DNA from 3 places in the Streptomyces manipurensis genome. Region 2 is predicted to be linked to each of the others. Evidence: riboswitches for the same ligand, from Rfam matches in the RefSeq annotation. Region 2 holds a riboswitch; each other region holds the start of a gene.

Region 1 (6,001 bases), 2.5 Mb from region 2:
TTCGGAGTTGCCGAGGATCGCGATCCGGGGGCCGGCGGGCAGCGGCTGCGAGGCCAGCAGCAGGCCGACGTCCACCAACTCCGTGACGGTGTCGACGCGGATGACGCCCGCCTGGCGCAGCAGGGCGGAGACGGTCTCCTCCGGCAGCCGGGTGCCGGGCACGACGAGCCCGGCCGGGGTGTGGCGGCCGCCCTTGGCGACGACGACGGGTTTGGCGGCGGCGGTGCGGCGGGCGAGGCGGGTGAACTTGCGCGGGTTGCCGAGGGTTTCGAGGTACATCAGGGCGACGTCGGTCGCGTCGTCCTCGTACCAGTACTGGAGGATGTCGTTGCCCGAGACATCGGCCCGGTTCCCCGCCGAGACGAAGGAGGACAGGCCCTCGCCCCGCCGCAGCAGCGCCGAGAGCAGGGCGATGCCGATCGCGCCGGACTGGGTGAAGAGGCCGATCCGGCCGTGCATCGGCAGGGGTGCGGGCGTCAGTGAGGCGTTGAGCCGGACCTCCCGGGCGGTGTTGATCACCCCGTAGGCGTTCGGCCCGATGAGCCGCATGCCGTACGAGCGGACCTGGCGCACCAGTTCGCGCTGGCGGGCGAGGCCGGCCGGGCCGCTGTCGCCGTATCCGGCGGAGAGGACCACGAGCCCCTGTACGCCGTGCTCCCCGCAGGCGGCCACCGCGTCGGGGACCCGCTCGGCCGGGACGGCGATCACGGCGAGGTCGACCGGGGCTCCGACGGCCCCGAGGGTGCGGTAGGCACGGACCCCGTCGAGCAGGTCGCTCGTGACGGCCTCGTTGACGGCGTAGAGGTGGCCGTGGAAGCCGCTGTCGCGCAGGTTGCGCAGCGCGGCCGCGCCCACCCCGCCGCCGGACCGGCTGACCCCGACCACGGCGACGGATCCCGGCGCCAGCAGCCGCTGCACGGAGCGCGCCTCGGCGCGCTGCTCGCGGGCCAGCTGGACGGCGAGGGACTCGGCGGTGGGTTCGAGGTCGAGGGTGAGGTGGACGGAGCCGTCCTCGAAGCTGCGCTTCTGCTCGTACCCGGCGTCCGTGAACACCTTGATCATCTTGCTGTTGGCGGGCAGCACCTCGGCGGCGAAGCGGCGGATGCCGCGCTCGCGGGCCACCGCCCCGATGTGTTCGAGGAGGGCGGAGGCGACCCCGCGGCCCTGGTGGGCGTCCTGGACGAGGAAGGCCACCTCGGCCGCGTCGGCGGGGGCCGAGGCGGGCCGGCCGTCGGGGCCGATGCGGTCGTAGCGGACGGTCCCGATGAACTCCTCGCCGACGGTGGCGGCGAGCCCGACCCGGTCCACGTAGTCGTGGTGCGTGAAGCGGTGCACGTCCCGGTCGGAGAGTCGGGGGTAGGGGGCGAAGAAGCGGTAGTACTTCGACTCGTCGGAGACCTGCTCGTAGAAGCTGACCAGCCGGCCCGCGTCCTCGGCAGTGATGGGCCTGATCCGGGCGGTGCCGCCGTCGCGGAGGACGACGTCCGCCTCCCAGTGGGCCGGGTAGGACGGGTCCGACTCTATGGTCATGCGCATACCTTACGGCCGGACCGGGCCGGACAGCTCTCGCGCGGCGCACGCGGCAAGCCGGGGCAGAACGGTGCAAGCTGGGGGATCCAAGGGCGGCGGATCCGGGCCGGAGGTCGGTCGGAGCATTCCGGGTGCCGTGAGAGACTGGTCTAGACAACCGTAAGAACCTGAAGGGCATCACCATGGCAGAGCGCCGCGTCAACGTCGGGTGGGCCGAGGGCCTGCACGCTCGTCCCGCCTCGATCTTCGTCCGCGCGACGACCGCTTCCGGCGTCCCGGTGACCATCGCGAAGTCCGGCGGCGACCCCGTCAACGCCGCCTCCATGCTGGCGGTCCTGGGCCTGGGCGCCCAGGGCGGCGAGGAGATCGTCCTCGCCTCCGACGCCGAGGGTGCGGACGCCGCACTGGACCGCCTGGCGAAGCTGGTCGCCGAGGGGCTCGAAGAGCTCCCCGAGACGGTCTGACCCTTCAGGTCCGCCTCCGGGCCCGTTGCGGGATCCACCGAGGATCCACCGGCGGGCCCGTCCTTCGGATCCGGCCTGCGGGCCGGTCCGCCCCGTACGCGGCGGAGCCGCGGCCCCCGGCGCGACGGGGACCGCGGCTCCGCCGTTTCCGTACCCGGGGCGGCCTCCGCGCCCGGCGGGAGGAATCCACGCCGAGCGGAATACACCGGGAGGAAATGCGCGCCGGACAGAAGAACGCCGTCGGCGTGAATTCACGACGGCCCGCCGATCACGGCCGGAAATCCCGGGCCCGGAAGGAATCGGGCGTCCGGAAATAACCGGCCCCGGAAATTCAATCGCCCGGCAGTCCGCAGACCGCACCCGATTCCCTCTTTTGTATACGGGCGTTGTTAATGCCGACCGCCCGGCATGTGTACGGCAGGTTGCGAAGTCCTCACCGCCGCGCGGGGGCGCGGGCGGTGGGCGCCCGCCGCGCGCTCGGCGTGCACGGCGGCCAGGGAGCGCGCCCGTTCGGCGTCCCCGCGCGCCACGGCGTCCACGAGCGCACCGTGCTCGGCCCAGCACTCCGTCGGCCGGGCCGGCGCGTCCACCACGAACATCCAGGCGGTCTTGTGCCGCATCTGGGTGAGCAGCGCGATCAGGCCGGGGCTGGCGGAGGCCTGGGAGAGCGTCTCGTGGAACCAGCCACCTAGGGCCCGCAGGTCCTCGCCCTGCCCCTGCCTGGCCCGCTCCTGCCCCAGTCTGACCAGCCCGCGCAGCACCTTCAGGTGTCCGTCGGTGCGCCGCCGGGCCGCCCGGGCGGCCGCGAGGGGCTCCAGCAGCACCCGTAGCTCCAGGAGGTCCGCGGCCTCCTGCGCGGTCGGCTCGGCCACACAGGCCCCCGCGTGCCGCCGCGTGGTCACGAACCCCTCGGACTCCAGGGTGCGCAGCGCCTCGCGGACGGGGACCCGGGAGACCCCGTACCGGCGGGCGAGCACCTCCTCGGTCAGCCGGGCGCCCGGCGCGAACACCCCGGAGACGATGTCGTCGCGGATCGCCGTGCATACCGCGTGCGCAGGAATACGCAAGACCGAACCTCCGCCTATTTCCGACTGCCTGCCACAATGCACGCGCGTGCGCGCGTCACGACTCTATTGCAGCACACCATAATTTCGAGAGCGGACGGAAATCCGTAACATTGCGCGGAGGCGCAAAACACGAGGACCCCGGCTCGGTGCGAGCCGGGGTCCTCGGTGAAGCGGAAGGATGCGCGGTTGTCAGAGGCTGACGCCGTGCGAGCGCAGGTACGCGATCGGGTCGATGTCCGAGCCGTACTGCGAGCCGGTGCGGGCCTCGAAGTGCAGGTGCGGGCCGCTGGAGTTGCCGGTGGAGCCCGACAGGCCGATCTGCTGGCCCGGGGTGACCTGCTGGCCGACGGAGACGTTCAGCGAGGACAGGTGCCCGTACTGGGTGAAGGTGCCGTCGTTGTGCTTGATGACGACGTTGTTGCCGTAGGCGCCGCCCCAGCCGGCCTCGACGACGGTGCCGGAGCCCACCGCGTGGACCGACGTGCCGGAGGCCGCGTGGAAGTCGATGCCCGTGTGGCTGCCGGAGGACCACATGCCGCCGCCCGCCTTGTACTGCGTGCTGACGTACGAGTCGTCCAGCGGGGAGACGAAGGTGTTGAGGCGCTTGCGCTCCTCCTCGCGGGCCGCGCGCTCGGCGGCTTCCCGCTCGGCCTTGGCCTTGGCCTCGGCGAGGCGCTTGCCCTCGGCGGCCTTCTGCTTGGCCTCGGCCTCGGCCTGCGCCTGGGCGGCGGCCTGGTCGGCGACGCGCTGCTGGGACACGGCCTGGTCGGCGAGGTCGCCCGCGAGCTCGTCGGCGACGACCACGGCACCGAGGCCGTTGTCGGCGGCGGAGGTGCTGCTGTGGTTGTCCGCGGCGAAGGCCGGGGCGGCGAGGGAGCCGACGACACCCGTCGTGGCGATCGCGGCGATACCGGCGTAGCCGGCGGTCTTCTTGCTCAGGCGGCTGGAACCACGGTGCTTGCCGGTACCAGCGGGACGACTGCCAAACGCCATGAAGGGTTTGATCCTTTCCTTCCTTCTCGCCTACCGGGTTAGCTGACGGGTTCGGAGCAGGAAGGTCTCCTACGGGCCTCCTCTTGCGAGGGGGTCCGATTCACCCCAGGGACTCATGTGGGTCCCCGGCTCCCCAGGCTCGCGCCTGACGGGGACTCGGCGATCGCTGTCCGGTGCCGCGGGTGCGGCGGGCACGACTGACGAACAGCACGGCCGACGCTAGGCGGATCATCAGCCGATCACCAAACAGACGCGCGTTTTTGTTGCGTACGCCACATCACATAAAAGCAACCACGACACTAAACGGACAAAAGGGCTCCGGCGGCAGTGCCGCCGGAGCCCTGTGCCCGGTAAGTCAGTTGACGGCCCCGTAGCCGAACGGCCGGCAGCCGTCGGACCGTCAGTTGGTGACGACGGAGACCTCTCCGATACCGAGGGCCCGCACGGGCTCCTCGATGACCGCCGCGTCGCCGACGAGGATCGTGACCAGCCGGTCCGCCGGGAAGGCCTTCACAACCGCCGTGGTGGCCTCCACGGTGCCCGTCTCGGCCAACTGTGCGTACAGCCGCGCCTGGTAGTCGTCCGGCAGCTCCTGCTCGACCTGGTCGGCCAGGGTGCCCGCGACCGAGGCCGCCGTCTCGAACTTCAACGGGGCCACGCCCACCAAATTCTGCACGGCCACGTCGCGCTCGGCGTCGGTCAGGCCGCCCTCCGCCAGGGTCCGGAGCACCTTCCAGAGGTCCTCCAGCGCCGGGCCGGTGTTGGGGGTGTCCACCGAACCGCTGATGGCGAGCATCGAGGCGCCCTTGCCGTCCGCCGTGGACCGCAGCACCTGGCCGAAGGCGCGCACGCCGTAGGTGTACCCCTTCTCCTCGCGCAGCACCTTGTCCAGGCGGGAGGTGAGGGTGCCGCCCAGGCAGTACGTGCCGAGCACCTGGGCCGCCCAGACGCTGTCGTGGCGGTCCGCCCCGATCCGGCCGATCAGCAGCTGGGTCTGCACGGCGCCGGGCCGGTCGACGATGACCACGCGGCCGGTGTCGTCGGCGGTCACCGGCGGCACCGGGCGGGCCTCGGCGGTGTTGCCCGTCCAGGTGCCCAGGGTGTCCGCGAGGACGGCGTCCAGGTCGATCCCGGTCAGGTCGCCGACGACCACCGCGGTGGCCGTCGCGGGGCGTACGTGGGCCTCGTAGAAGGCGCGTACGGCGGCGGAGTCGATCCGGGCGACCGTCTCCTCCGTGCCCTGGCGCGGCCGGGACATGCGCAGGGACGCCGGAAACAGCTCCTTGGAGAGCTGCTTGGCGGCGCGGCGCTGCGGGTTGGCCAGCTCGTGCGGGATCTCGTCGAGCCGGTTGCGGACCAGCCGGTCCACCTCGGCGTCGGCGAAGGCGGGTGCGCGCAGCGCCTCGGCGAGCAGCCCCAGCGCCTTGCCCAGCCGGGAGGCCGGGACCTCCAGGGAGACCCGCAGGCCCGGGTGGTCGGCGTGGGCGTCGAGCGTGGCGCCGCAGCGCTCCAGCTCGGCGGCGAACTCCTCGGCGGAGTGCTTGTCGGTGCCCTCGGAGAGCGCGCGCGCCATGATGGTCGCCACGCCGTCCAGGCCCTCGGGCTCGGCGTCCAGCGGGGCCGCGAGGTTGACCTCCACCGCGATCACCTGCTGGCCCGGGCGGTGACAGCGCAGCAGGGTCAGGCCGTTGGGCAGCTCACCGCGCTCGGGGGCCGGGAAGGCCCACGGCTGCGGCTCCCCCGCCTCCGGGCGCGGGTGGAAGGTCATCGTGACGGCTGCGGTGTCGCTCACTGCTCCGCCCCCTCGTTCTCGTCGGACTCGTCGTGCAGGTCGGAGGCGTCGGCGTCCTCGGCCGCCAGCGGCTCGTAGACGAGCACCGCGCGGTTGTCCGGGCGCAGCCGGGCCGCGGCCACGGCCTGCACCTCCTCGGCGGTAATGTCCAGGAC
Region 2 (6,001 bases):
CGGACGCGGCGTGGGCGACGGCGAGCGAGACGCCGAGGATGGCGTTGGCGCCGAGCGAGCCCTTGTTGTCGGTGGCGTCCAGGTCGAACATGGCCTGGTCGATCAGGCGCTGCTCGGTGGCGTCGTAGCCGACGAGCTCCGGGCCGATCTGCTCGATGACGGCGAGGACGGCCTTCTCGACACCCTTGCCGAAGTAACGGTCGGGGTCACCGTCACGGAGCTCGATGGCCTCGAATGCACCGGTGGAGGCGCCGGACGGAACGGCAGCACGGCCGGTGCTGCCGTCGTCGAGGCCCACCTCGACCTCGACCGTGGGGTTGCCTCGGGAGTCCAGGATTTCCCGGGCTACGACGACGTCGATGGACGGCACGAGCATCTCCTTCTGGGATGTGACGCTGGGTGTGCGGTGGCGTGTCAGGCCGTGGGATGGCCTTGCCGCCTAGAGCCTAACCGGCTTCCGGGGTACGACCGGCCGACCGCCCGCCCCCTGGGACGAAAAAGGGGCCGAATACCCCTCTTCCGGGACATAGGTCTCTCGATGAGCAGCCCGGGCGTCCGCACACACCGCCGCCCGGCGCGTGGGGGGAAGGGCGCCGGGCGGTGGGAAGTGCGTGCGTTGCGTACGCTTTTGCGGCTGTCGCCGCGAGGGTCAGCTGAGCTTCAGCTTCTGACCCGGGAAGATCAGGTCGGCGTCGGAGACGATGTCCTTGTTCAGCTCGAAGAGCTTCTCCCAGCCGCCCTTGACGCCGTTGGCCTCGGCGATGGTGCCCAGGGTGTCGCCGGCCTTGACCTCGTAGGAGCCGTTGCCGGTCTTCACCGCGGGAGCCTCGGTGCGCTCGGAGCGGGTGGTGGGGGCCTCGGCGCGCTTGGTCTCCTTCTTCGGCGCGGCCTTGGTCTCCGTCTTCTTGGTCTCGGTCTTCTTGGTCTCGGTCTTCTTCGGCGTGGCCTTCGGCTTGGTGGCCTCGGTGGAGCCGCCACCGGTGTACGAGGAGTTCGACAGGCCCTTGCCGCAGCTCGGCCAGGCGCCCTTGCCCTGGACCTTCAGGACCTTCTCGGCGACGGCTATCTGCTGCGCCTTGCTGGCCTGGTTGGCCTGCGGGGCGTAGGACTTGCCGCCGAAGGAGGACCACGTGGAGGGCGAGAACTGCAGGCCGCCGTAGTAGCCGTTGCCCGTGTTGATGGACCAGTTGCCACCGGACTCGCACTGGGCGACCTTGTCCCACTCGGACGCGGTGGCGGCACTGGCGGTACCCGCGGCCATCAGCGGGGCGGCGACGGCAACACCGGCGACACCGGCGAGCGTGACGATGCGGACGGCCTTGGAGCCGCGGCGGTGCTTGCCCTTGCCGGAAAGCAGCATGAGGTTTCTCCTCACCGACGCCTACGAGGTGAGCTGTCGGGTTCGGGCCTGTGAGTGCCCGGCGGTGCGACCTAGCGCACCACTTCACCCCTAGCCGGTACATGACCGTCTCTCAACGGCCTTTCCCGGCACCTACCTTGGTTCCCCCGCTCCTGCCTTCGGCGCTTGACGCGACGACTGTTCCCCCCGTCCGCCGGCAGGACTCGGCGATGCGGTCGAAGGAGCTCGCGGTGGCGAGCGATTCAGAAGGTAGACACAGCTCTCCCCGATGTTCAACGCGGAACATCGGGGAGAACGGGCCCCTACTTGCGCTCTCCGCAGGGGTGTTTGCGCAGGTGAGAACGGGGTTTGCGGAAGCCCCGGGGCAGGACACGCCAGTTGACCCGAAGAGACACATGTCTCACTTACAGAAAACAGACAATCAAGTCTTTCCGGATGTCCGAAGTGCCCTTGTTACGTGGTTAGATCCAGGTTCTGTCCGGGCTTGATCAGGTCGGCGTCCTCGCCGATGACCTGCTCGTTGGCCTGGTAGAGGCCGCTCCAGCCGCCCTTCACGCCCTTGGCAGACGCGATGGTGGCCAGGCTGTCGCCCGCCTTCACCGTGTAGAGGGGCTCCGACGCGGCACCGGAGGGGGTGCCGGAGGGGGCCGGGGAGGGGGTGCCCTCCTCGGGGGCGGGCGCACCACGGTGCTTCCCGCTGCCCTCGCCGACGCCGGCGTCCGGGACGGCCGGGGCGCTCGGGTCGACCGGGACGGTCGTGTCCGACGGGGAGGGGCTGGGGCCGGTGGGCGTGGTGGGCGCCGTCGGGTCGGCCGGGGTGGCCGGCGCGGTCGGGTCGGCGGGGTTCACCGGGGTCGTCGGGTCGACCGGGGCGGTCGGGGCCGTGGGGTCGACGGGGGCCGTCGTCGGCACGTCCGGGACGGGCATGACGGGCAGTCCGACGGACGGCGCGTCGGGTATGAGGTACGGGGTGCCGGAGGGGCTCGGGGTCGGGCTGCCGAAGTCGGTGGAGCGCTCACCGCCGCCGGTGGTGGGCACGGCCGCGTCCGGGCGGGACGGCGTGGGGGTCACCGGGCCGGAGCCGCCGGGCATGCCCGGGTCCACCTCGGCCGCGGGGCCCTGCTGGGTGAGCCCGGCCGTGGCCGCGCACATCGGCCAGGCCTGCGGTCCCTGCGCGGCCAGGACGCGCTCGGCGACGGCGATCTGCTGGGACCTGCTCGCCAGGTCGGCCCGCTCGGCGAAGTCGAGCCCGCCGGCGCTCTGCCACTGCTCCTGGGAGAACTGCAGCCCCCCGTAGGCGCCGCTGCCGTAGTTGGCGCTCCACGCGCCACCACTCTCGCACTCGGCGACCCGGTCCCACGTGGAGGTGTCGGCGGCGGTGGCGCTGGTGGCGGCCAGCAGCGGCAGGGCCAGTGCAGAGCCAGTGACTCCGGCTGTGACTACCAGCGCGGGGACCTGGCGGGGGCGTCTGTGACGGCCGTTCCCGGAACGCATGTGGTGCACCTTTCGCATAACAGCGGGGTAACGGCAGAACCTAGCGGCCTTTGAACGATTGTCACAAGTTCGGTCGGAAACTGACGTGCGGTCAGGGGTTTAGAGGGGTGAACCGCACGGGAAGGGTGCGCAGGCCGCGCATAATCAACCCCCCTCGCCAGCGCAGCTCTTGGGGTGGAACGGCCAGTTCCAGATCGGGCAGGCGCATCAGCAGTGTGCCGAGCGCGGTCTGCCCCTCCAGCCGGGCGAGCGGGGCGCCGAGGCAGTAGTGGATGCCGTGCCCGTACCCGAGGTGCTGGTTGTCGGTCCGGGAGAGGTCGAGCACGTCCGGGTCGGCGAACCGCTCGGGATCCCGGTCCGCGGCCGCGAGGACGACCAGGACCGGATCGCCGGCCTCGACCGGCTGCCCGCCGAGGGTCAGCGGCTCGGTGGCGAACCGCCAGGTGGCCAGCTCCACCGGGCCGTCGTAGCGCAGCAGCTCCTCGACGCCGGTGGCCAGCAGCCCGGTCTCCCCCGCGGCCAGCGAGGCCTGGAGGCGTTCGCGCTGGCCGGGGTTCATGAAGAGGGAGTGCACGCCGTTGCCGATGAGGTTGACCGTGGTCTCGAAGCCGGCGAACAGCAGGATGAAGGCCATCGCCGTGGCCTCGCCCTCCGTCAGGTGGTCGCCGTGGTCGCTCGCCCGGATCAGGTCGGAAATGAGGTCATCGCCCAGATCATCCCTTTTGCGGTGGATGAGTTCACCGAGGTAGGTCCGCATCTGCTTGACCGAGCGGGCGACCCCGCCGCGCGGACCGCCGCCGTGGCGGATCATCATGCCCGCCCAGTCGCGGAAGTCGTCCTGGTCCTCGCGCGGTACGCCGAGCATCTCGCAGATGGCGTAGATGGGGAGCGGAAAGGCGAACTCGTGGATGAGGTCCGCCTCCCCCCGCGCCGCGAAACCGTCGATCAGGTGGTCGGTGAGCGCCTGCACCCGCGGGGTGAACTCGGCGACCCTGCGCGGGGTGAACGCCTTCGACACCAGCCGCCGCAGCCGGGTGTGGTCCGGCGGGTCGATGTTGAGCAGGTGCGTCATCAGCTCGGCCTTGCGCTCCCCCGGGATCCCGGTCTTGCCCTTGGCGTGCGCGGGCTCGGCGTGGTGCGCCGGGTTCTTGCTCAGCCGCTGGTCGGCAAGGGCCTGACGGGCGTCGGCGTACCGGGTGACCAGCCAGGCGTCCACCCCGCTGGGGAGCTTGGTGCGGTGCACCGGGGAGTGCTCGCGCAGCCAGGCGTAGGCCGGGTACGGGTCGGTCGCGAACTCCCACGTGAAGAGTTCGGGCCCCGCCTCGGCGGGGGGAGGGGACGGCTGATCGTGCATGTCCCCGACAGTAGCCGCACCCCCGACCGCTCATCCCCTATGCCCCAATGGTCGCGGCTGTCCATGGATCGGTCATCACTTGACCTGAGCTCGCCCGGCGTTCCTACTTTCGCTTCTGTGGATGCGAGGATCTTGAAAAGCAGTTTTGCGGTGGTGGAGCGACGGGCCGAGCAAGCCGTCAAGTTCTTCTACTCCCACCTCTTCTGGCACAACCCGGACATCCGCGAGCTCTTCCCCGCCTCCCCCGAGGACATGGAACGCCAGCGCGACCGGCTCTTCGCCGCGCTCACCCACGTGGTCTCCCGGATCGACGACGACTCCCTCGGCCCCTACCTGCGCGACCTGGGACGCGACCACCGCAAGTTCCGCGTGGGCCCCGAGCACTACGCCGTCCTCGGGTCCAGCCTCCTCGCCGCCCTCGCCGAGACCTCGGGCGCCGCCTGGACCCCCCGGGTGGAGAAGGCCTGGGCCGAGGCCTACCAGGTCGTCGCCGACGCCATGCTCGCGGGCGCCGCCGCGAGCGAGGACCCGCCCTGGTGGGACGCGGAGGTCGTGCGCCACCTGCGGTACGGCGAGGACGTCGCCGTCCTGACCCTGCGTCCGCACCTGCCCTTCCCCCATCTCCCGGGCCAGTACGCGGGCGTGAGCAGCGACCGCGTCCCGCGCACCTGGCGCACGTACTCCCTCGGCAACGCGCCCCGCGCCGACGGCACCGTCGACCTGCACGTCAGCCGGATCCGAGGCGGCCGGCTCTCCCCCGCTCTGGTCGCCGAGACCCGGCCCGGCGAGGTCCTGAGGATGGGCGCGGCCGGCGGACGGCTGACCTTCCGGCGCACCGACCGGCCGGTGAGCCTCATCGCGGCCGGCACCGGCTGGGCACCGGTCCGGGCCATCCTGGAGGACCTCGTGGAGCATCCCCCCGACCAGGACGTACGGCTCTTCGTGGTGGCCCGGGACGGCGCGCACCTCTACGACCGCCCGCTCATCGACGCCTACGCCGCCTCCTGCCGGTGGCTCGGCGTCACCTACATCACGCCCGCCCCCGGGCAGCACCGCAACCAGGCCACCGACCGGCTCGCGACCGCGCTCTCGCACCGCGGCCTCTGGCCCGACCAGGACGTCTACCTCAGCGGGCCCGCACCGTTCATCGGCGAGACCGCGCACGTCCTGGAGGAACTGGGGGCCCGCCCCGACCGCCTCTTCCACGACCGCGTCCCGGCGGTCGGCACGGGCAACGGCCCCGGCGGGCGGCCGCTGGGCTTCGGCGAGTGGTTCCTGCACCGGCCCGCTCCGCACTGGCACGACCCCGCGGCACGCACCCCGGAGTGACCCGCGCGGGCAGCTGCCCCGGAGCGGGACACGGCGCGGGACACGGCCGGGGGCCGCCCGTCCTCGTAGGCACCCGCCCGTCGGCCCGTCAGCCGTCGACGCCCTCCGCCGCCCGGATCGCCTCCCGGTAGACGCGGGCCGCCGCGCGCAGCGCGGTCTCGGGGTCGACGCCCTCCGCCTCGGCACGCGCCGCCAGTTCCAGCAGCTCGTACCCGATGCCCTCGCCGCGGGGCAGCTCGACGGCCACACCGCCCGCCCGGGCCCGGCCCGCGAGCTTCGCCGCGAGCGCCAGACCGGGCTGGCCCACGGGCACCCCGTCGGTCACCGACTCCCGCTGCTTCTCCACGGCCTTGGTCCGCTGCCAGTGCGCGTGGACGTCCTCGGGGGTCTCGGCCTCGGCGTCGCCGAAGACGTGCGGATGGCGGTGGATCAGCTTCTCGACCAGCGCTCCGGCCACGTCGTCG
Region 3 (6,001 bases), 3.2 Mb from region 2:
AGCTCCGCAAGCGGGACAAGTTCCCGCTGATCGTCGAGCTGGAGCCGCTCTACGCCTGCAATCTGGCCTGTGAGGGCTGCGGGAAGATCCAGCACCCGGCCGGGGTGCTCAAGCAGCGCATGCCGGTGGCCCAGGCGGTCGGGGCCGTGCTGGAGTCCGGCGCGCCCATGGTGTCCATCGCGGGCGGCGAGCCCTTGATGCACCCGCAGATCCACGAGATCGTGCGGCAGTTGGTGGCCCGGCGCAAGTACGTGTTCCTGTGCACCAACGCGATGCTGCTGCGCAAGAAGATCGAGAAGTTCACCCCCTCCCCGTATTTCGCCTTCGCCGTGCACATCGACGGCCTGCGGGAACGCCACGACGAGTCGGTGGCCAAGGAAGGGGTCTTCGACGAGGCGGTGGCCGCCATCAAGGAGGCGAAGAGGCGCGGATTCCGGGTCACCACGAACTCCACCTTCTTCAACACCGACACGCCCCAGACGATCATCGAGGTGCTCAACTTCCTCAATGACGACCTGAAGGTGGACGAAATGATGATCTCGCCCGCCTACGCCTACGAAAAGGCGCCCGACCAGGAGCACTTCCTGGGCGTCGAACAGACCCGGGACCTCTTCCGGAAGGCCTTCGCGGGCGGCAACCGGCGGCGCTGGCGCCTCAACCACTCCCCGCTCTTCCTCGATTTCCTGGAAGGGAAGGCCGATTTCCCCTGCACGGCCTGGGCCATTCCGAATTACTCGCTCTTCGGCTGGCAGCGCCCCTGCTACCTGATGAGCGACGGCTACGTACCCACGTACCGGGAGCTCGTCGAGGACACCGACTGGAGCAAGTACGGCCGCGGCAAGGACCCGCGCTGCGCGAACTGCATGGCGCACTGCGGGTACGAGCCCACCGCCGTCCTGGCCACCATGGGATCCCTCCGGGAGTCCCTGCGGGCCGCCCGGGAGACGGTCGGCGGCAACCGGGACCCGCAGTGACCGGCTTCGACCTGCGGGCCCTGCTCGACGAGCGCGGCGCCGAGCGCTACGCGCTGCACGAGCGCCACCTCAACCCGCAGCTGCCCCGGATGCTGCGCACCATCGGCTTCGACAAGGTCTACGAGCGCGCCGAGGGCGCCCACTTCTGGGACGCCGAGGGCAACGACCACCTCGACATGCTGGCCGGCTTCGGGGTGATGGGCCTCGGCCGGCACCACCCGGTGGTCCGGCAGGCGCTGCACGACGTCCTGGACGCCGGCCTGGCCGACCTCACCCGCTTCGACTGTCAGCCGCTGCCGGGGCTGCTGGCCGAGCGGCTCCTGGCGTACAGCCCGCACCTGGACCGCGTGTTCTTCGGCAACAGCGGAACGGAGGCCGTCGAGACCGCGCTGAAGTTCGCCCGGTACGCCACCGGGCGCCCCCGGATCCTCTACTGCGACCACGCCTTCCACGGGCTCACCACCGGATCCCTCTCGGTCAACGGGGAGGAAGGCTTCCGGGACGGCTTCGCGCCGCTGCTCCCCGACACCCGGATCGCCCTGGGCGACCTGGCGGCCCTGGAGCGCGAGCTGCGGCGCGGGGACGTCGCCGCCTTCGTCCTCGAACCGATCCAGGGCAAGGGGGTGCTCGCCGCCCCGCCCGGATTCCTGCTCGCGGCGCAGGAACTGCTCCACCGGCACAAGGCGCTGCTGATCGCCGACGAGGTGCAGACCGGGCTCGGACGGACCGGGGACTTCTACGCGTACCAGCACGAGCCGGGCGTGGAGCCGGACCTGGTCTGCGTCGCCAAGGCGCTGTCGGGCGGCTACGTGCCGGTGGGCGCGACCCTGGGCAAGGACTGGATCTTCAAGAAGGTCTACTCGTCGATGGACCGGGTGCTCGTGCACTCCGCGAGCTTCGGGTCCAACGCGCAGGCGATGGCGGCCGGGCTCGCGGTGCTGTCCGTGATGGAGGACGAGCGGCTCGTGGAGCGCGCCCGCACCACGGGCGACCTGCTGCGCGGCCGGCTGGCGGCGCTGGTCGACGAGTACGAGCTGCTGCACGAGGTGCGCGGGCGGGGGCTGATGATCGGCATCGAGTTCGGGCGGCCGTCCTCCTGGGGGCTGCGCAGCAGGTGGACCATGCTCCAGGCCGCCCGGAAGGGGCTGTTCGCGCAGATGGTGGTGGTGCCGCTGCTCCAGCGGCACCGGATCCTCACCCAGGTCTCCGGGGACCACCTCGAGGTGATCAAGCTCATTCCGCCGCTGGTCCTGGAGGAGGCGGACGTCGACCGCTTCGTCGGTGCCTTCCGCGAGGTCATGGACGAGGCGCACGGCGGCTCGGGGCTGATGTGGGAGTTCGGCCGGACGCTGGTGAAGCAGGCCGTCGCCGTGCGCTGACGGCCCGCTCCGGGCCCCGCCCCCACCGCTTCCCCCGGCGCTCGTTCCGGCACGGGGGAGCGGTCAGCCGAGCAGGCGGTCCCGCAGGCGGCCGAGGGTCCCGGCGTCGAGCCCGAGGCCCTCCGCCAGATAGCGGTCCACCCCGCCCCAGGTCGTGTCGATCGTGTCGAAGGCGGCGAGCAGGTACTCGGCACGGGCGTCGAAGAGCGGCGCCAGCAGCTCCATCACCTCGGGGGAGCGGGCCTCGGCCGACGCGGAGCTGCGGTGCACGCGGTAGCGGCGGTGCGGCGCGTTGGACTCCAGGTAGTCGGCGAGGATCGCCTCGCGCCCGACGCCCAGGGCGAGGAGGGTGACGGCGACGGACAGACCGGCCCGGTCCTTGCCGGCCGCGCAGTGCAGGAGCGCGGGGACGCTGTCCTCCGCGAGGGCGCGCAGCACCCGGCCGTGCTCGGCGGTGCGGTCGCGGACGATCCCCCGGTAGGAGTGCGCCATCCGGGCCGCGGCCTTGCCGTCGCCGAGCAGCTCGCGCAGCTGGGCGAGGTCGCCCTCGCGCACGAGCCGCCAGAACTCCCGGCCGTCGGCGGGGTCGGAGAGCGGGATGTTGACGTTGCGCACGCCGGGAAGTTCGACGTCGGGCCCCTCCAGCGCGTGGTCGGCCCCGTTGCGGAAGTCGAAGACGGTGTGGAGGCCGAGCGAGGCGAGGAACTCCGCATCGGTTTCGGTGGCATGTGCGAGATGTCCGCTTCGGAAGAGTCGTCCCGGCATGACCCTTCGGCCGTCGGAAGTCGGCAATCCGCCCACATCGCGGAAATTGCGCACTCCGGTCAGTTCCGGCTCCTGTATCTGCTGGGTCACGGGAACTCCTCCGCCTCGTCGTGGGGTGTCTGTCCGAATTGCGCTCTTTGGTGTCAACTTGCCATGTCCGGAGGTGAGATCGGCCGCACCCCCGTGAGCCAGATCATACGGTGACGGTGCGTGCCTGATCGCCAAGGCCGAATGGCCAGCCGGGGGCGGCTGTTGACGGTCCGGAATGGACGCAGGGTGACCGGAATTCCGAGGACCGCGCATTCCTGTGATTCCGTCAGGGAATTCGTGGCTTGTTCCCCGCGGCGGAAAGGGATTACCTTCGCGATCGATCCGGGCGGATCGCCGAATCCTGCCACCGTCCGGAAACCGCAACCGAACCATTCGCGCGGCAGGAGCGGGGGAACCAGGTAGGCCGCCGTCCCCGGAGATCCATTTCTCCGGTGCCGGCTCGGGGTGAAGCCGTGCATGTCCTCGTGCATGTACGGCCGGACATCTCCAGTCCGAACCCGACAGCTCACCTCGCAGGCGCCGGAGAGGAATCCGCCATGCCTGCAAAGGGCAAGCACCGCCGACCCAAGTCCCTTTCGATTTCCCGCGGATTCGCCTTCGCCGGTACCGGCGGAGCGGCCCTCGCGCTGCCGCTGACCTTCACCGCCGGAGCCCACGCCGCCGGCGCCCCGGCCGCGGCCCCCGCCGTCGCCCCGGCGGCCGCGCCGCAGGCCCCCGCAGCGCCGCAGTCCGCCCCCGCCGGCGTCCAGGCCGCGCCCTCCGTCTACACGGTCGTCCCCGGCGACTGCCTCTCGGAGATCGCCGCCGAGCGCAACCTCTCCGGCGGCTGGGAGCAGCTGTACGCCGACAACCGCGAGGCCGTCGGCTCCGACCCCTCGCTGATCCACCCCGGCCTGCGGCTCCACCTCGGCGGCCCCGGCGAGACCGCCCCCGCGGACGAGGCTCCCGCCCCGGCGAAGCGGACCACCTACAAGAGCGCCCCCCAGGCGGCCCCGAAGAAGGCCCCGAAGGCCGCCGCTCCGGCCGCGCCCGAGCAGGCCGAAGAGGCTCCCGCGGCCGAGGCCCCCGCCGCCAAGCCGTCGGCGGCCGGCTTCGTCGCCCCGGTCGGCGGCGGCGTCTCCACGGCGTACAGGACCGCGGGCGCCATGTGGTCCTCCGGCTACCACACCGGCGTCGACTTCATCGCTCCGATGGGCACCACCGTCAAGGCCGTCGGCGCCGGCACCGTGGTCTCCGCCGGCTGGAGCGGCTCGTACGGCAACGAGGTCGTCATCCGGCACGCGGACGGCAAGTACTCCCAGTACGCCCACCTGTCCCAGCTCTCGGTCTCCTCCGGCCAGAGCGTCACCGCCGGCCAGTCCATCGGCCTCTCCGGCTCCACCGGCAACTCGACCGGCCCGCACCTGCACTTCGAGATCCGTACCGGCCCGTCCTACGGCTCGGACATCGACCCGATCGCCTACCTCCGCTCGAAGGGCGCCAGCCTCTGACGGTCGTCGCCGGCGGAGCACCGACGCGCGTGGGGCCGGGGCCCGAGGGGGGTCCCGGCCCCACGTGTACTTATTCCTTACCTCTCGCGTGGTATAGATCACGGCCCGTCAACCCCTCATTACGTTGGCGTAGGTTGGTTACGGGAGTGAAGGATGGGCTCTCGTGGCAGCGACGACGACGAAACTCAAGACCATCGGCTCGTACGCGGCGATCGGGGACAGCTTCACCGAAGGCGTGGGGGACCCGGGACCCGGGGATTCCTTCCTCGGCTGGGCGGACCGGCTCGCCGTGCTCCTGGCCGACCAGCGCGAAGAGCACGACTTCCGGTATGCGAATCTGGCGGTGCGCGGAAAGCTCCTCGACCAGATCGTGGCCGACCAGCTTCCGAGGGCCAAGGCCCTCGCGCCGGACCTCGTGACCTTCTGCGCGGGCGGCAACGACATCATCCGGCCCGGCAGCGACCCGGACGACGTGGCGGAACGCTTCGAGGCGGCCGTGGCCGACCTCACGGGGGCCGTGGGCCACGTGATGATCACCACCGGCTTCGACACCCGCGGCGTGCCCGTCCTCAAGCACCTGCGGGGCAAGGTCGCCACGTACAGCGCGCACGTGCGGGCCATCGCCGACCGCTACGACTGCCCGGTGCTCGACCTGTGGTCGCTGAAGTCCGTCCAGGACCGGCGTGCCTGGGACGCCGACCGGCTGCACCTCTCTCCCGAGGGCCACACGCGCGTCGCCCTGCGCGCCGCGCAGGTGCTCGGCCTGGAGGTGCCGGCCGACCCCGACCAGCCGTGGCCGCAGCTGCGCCCGCGCGGCTCGGTGGACGTGACCCGCGACAACATCCAGTGGGCCCGCGAGTACCTCGTGCCGTGGATCGGCCGGCGGCTGCGCGGCGAGTCCTCCGGCGACCACGTCGAGGCGAAGCGGCCGGACCTGCTGCCCCTGTGAGCTCCGGGCACGCAGGGTGACGGTACGGGCCGCGGTGCGACGGACGCCGGCTCCCGCGGGCCGCGGGGCGGCGGGGGACTCCGGGACGCCGCGGTGCGGGGGCGGCGGGCGGAATCCTTCGGGGCCGGTGGGCGTTGGCATGGTCGTAGCGATACGACCGCACCGACCCCATCCTCCCTGGAGGCGCTTTGACCGGCACCCGTCCCCTGCGTCCGCGGCTGCGTGCCCTGCGGCCCGAAGCCTTCGGCGCGGACCCGTCCGGTGCCCGGCTGGAGCGCATCCGCCGCTCGCCGAACTTCGCCGACGGCGTCTTCCAGAACCCGCTCGGAGCCCGGAACAGGCCCTCGGGGTCCATGACGGAGTTCGCCAAGATCTACTTCCACCGGGAGCAGC

The links. Region 2 has a riboswitch for cyclic di-AMP ahead of ACPU2J_RS14020 (transglycosylase family protein). Riboswitches for the same ligand answer to the same signal wherever they lie in the genome.
Region 1: another riboswitch for cyclic di-AMP. It lies ahead of ACPU2J_RS25420 (M23 family metallopeptidase); the one in region 2 lies ahead of ACPU2J_RS14020 (transglycosylase family protein).
Region 3: another riboswitch for cyclic di-AMP. It lies ahead of ACPU2J_RS28325 (M23 family metallopeptidase); the one in region 2 lies ahead of ACPU2J_RS14020 (transglycosylase family protein).

The regions. Positions count from the first base shown of each region.
Region 1 is NZ_CP186950.1:5,500,355-5,506,355, reverse strand. Features, by position in the region: gene ACPU2J_RS25435 (GNAT family N-acetyltransferase) at 1-1,536, opposite strand, end outside; gene ACPU2J_RS25430 (HPr family phosphocarrier protein) at 1,713-1,994, shown strand; gene ACPU2J_RS25425 (GntR family transcriptional regulator) at 2,384-3,061, opposite strand; gene ACPU2J_RS25420 (M23 family metallopeptidase) at 3,251-4,054, opposite strand; cyclic di-AMP (ydaO/yuaA leader) riboswitch at 4,068-4,226, opposite strand; gene ACPU2J_RS25415 (M16 family metallopeptidase) at 4,455-5,822, opposite strand; gene ACPU2J_RS25410 (M16 family metallopeptidase) at 5,843-6,001, opposite strand, start outside.
Region 2 is NZ_CP186950.1:3,044,673-3,050,673, forward strand. Features, by position in the region: gene eno (phosphopyruvate hydratase) at 1-370, opposite strand, end outside; gene ACPU2J_RS14020 (transglycosylase family protein) at 650-1,360, opposite strand; cyclic di-AMP (ydaO/yuaA leader) riboswitch at 1,364-1,534, opposite strand; gene ACPU2J_RS14025 (transglycosylase family protein) at 1,814-2,854, opposite strand; gene ACPU2J_RS14030 (cytochrome P450 family protein) at 2,946-4,208, opposite strand; gene ACPU2J_RS14035 (globin domain-containing protein) at 4,359-5,537, shown strand; gene ACPU2J_RS14040 (MazG family protein) at 5,626-6,001, opposite strand, start outside.
Region 3 is NZ_CP186950.1:6,194,850-6,200,850, forward strand. Features, by position in the region: gene hpnH (adenosyl-hopene transferase HpnH) at 1-974, shown strand, start outside; gene ACPU2J_RS28315 (aspartate aminotransferase family protein) at 971-2,353, shown strand; gene ACPU2J_RS28320 (tyrosine-protein phosphatase) at 2,417-3,208, opposite strand; cyclic di-AMP (ydaO/yuaA leader) riboswitch at 3,521-3,701, shown strand; gene ACPU2J_RS28325 (M23 family metallopeptidase) at 3,706-4,659, shown strand; gene ACPU2J_RS28330 (SGNH/GDSL hydrolase family protein) at 4,823-5,608, shown strand; gene ACPU2J_RS28335 (MBL fold metallo-hydrolase) at 5,797-6,001, shown strand, end outside.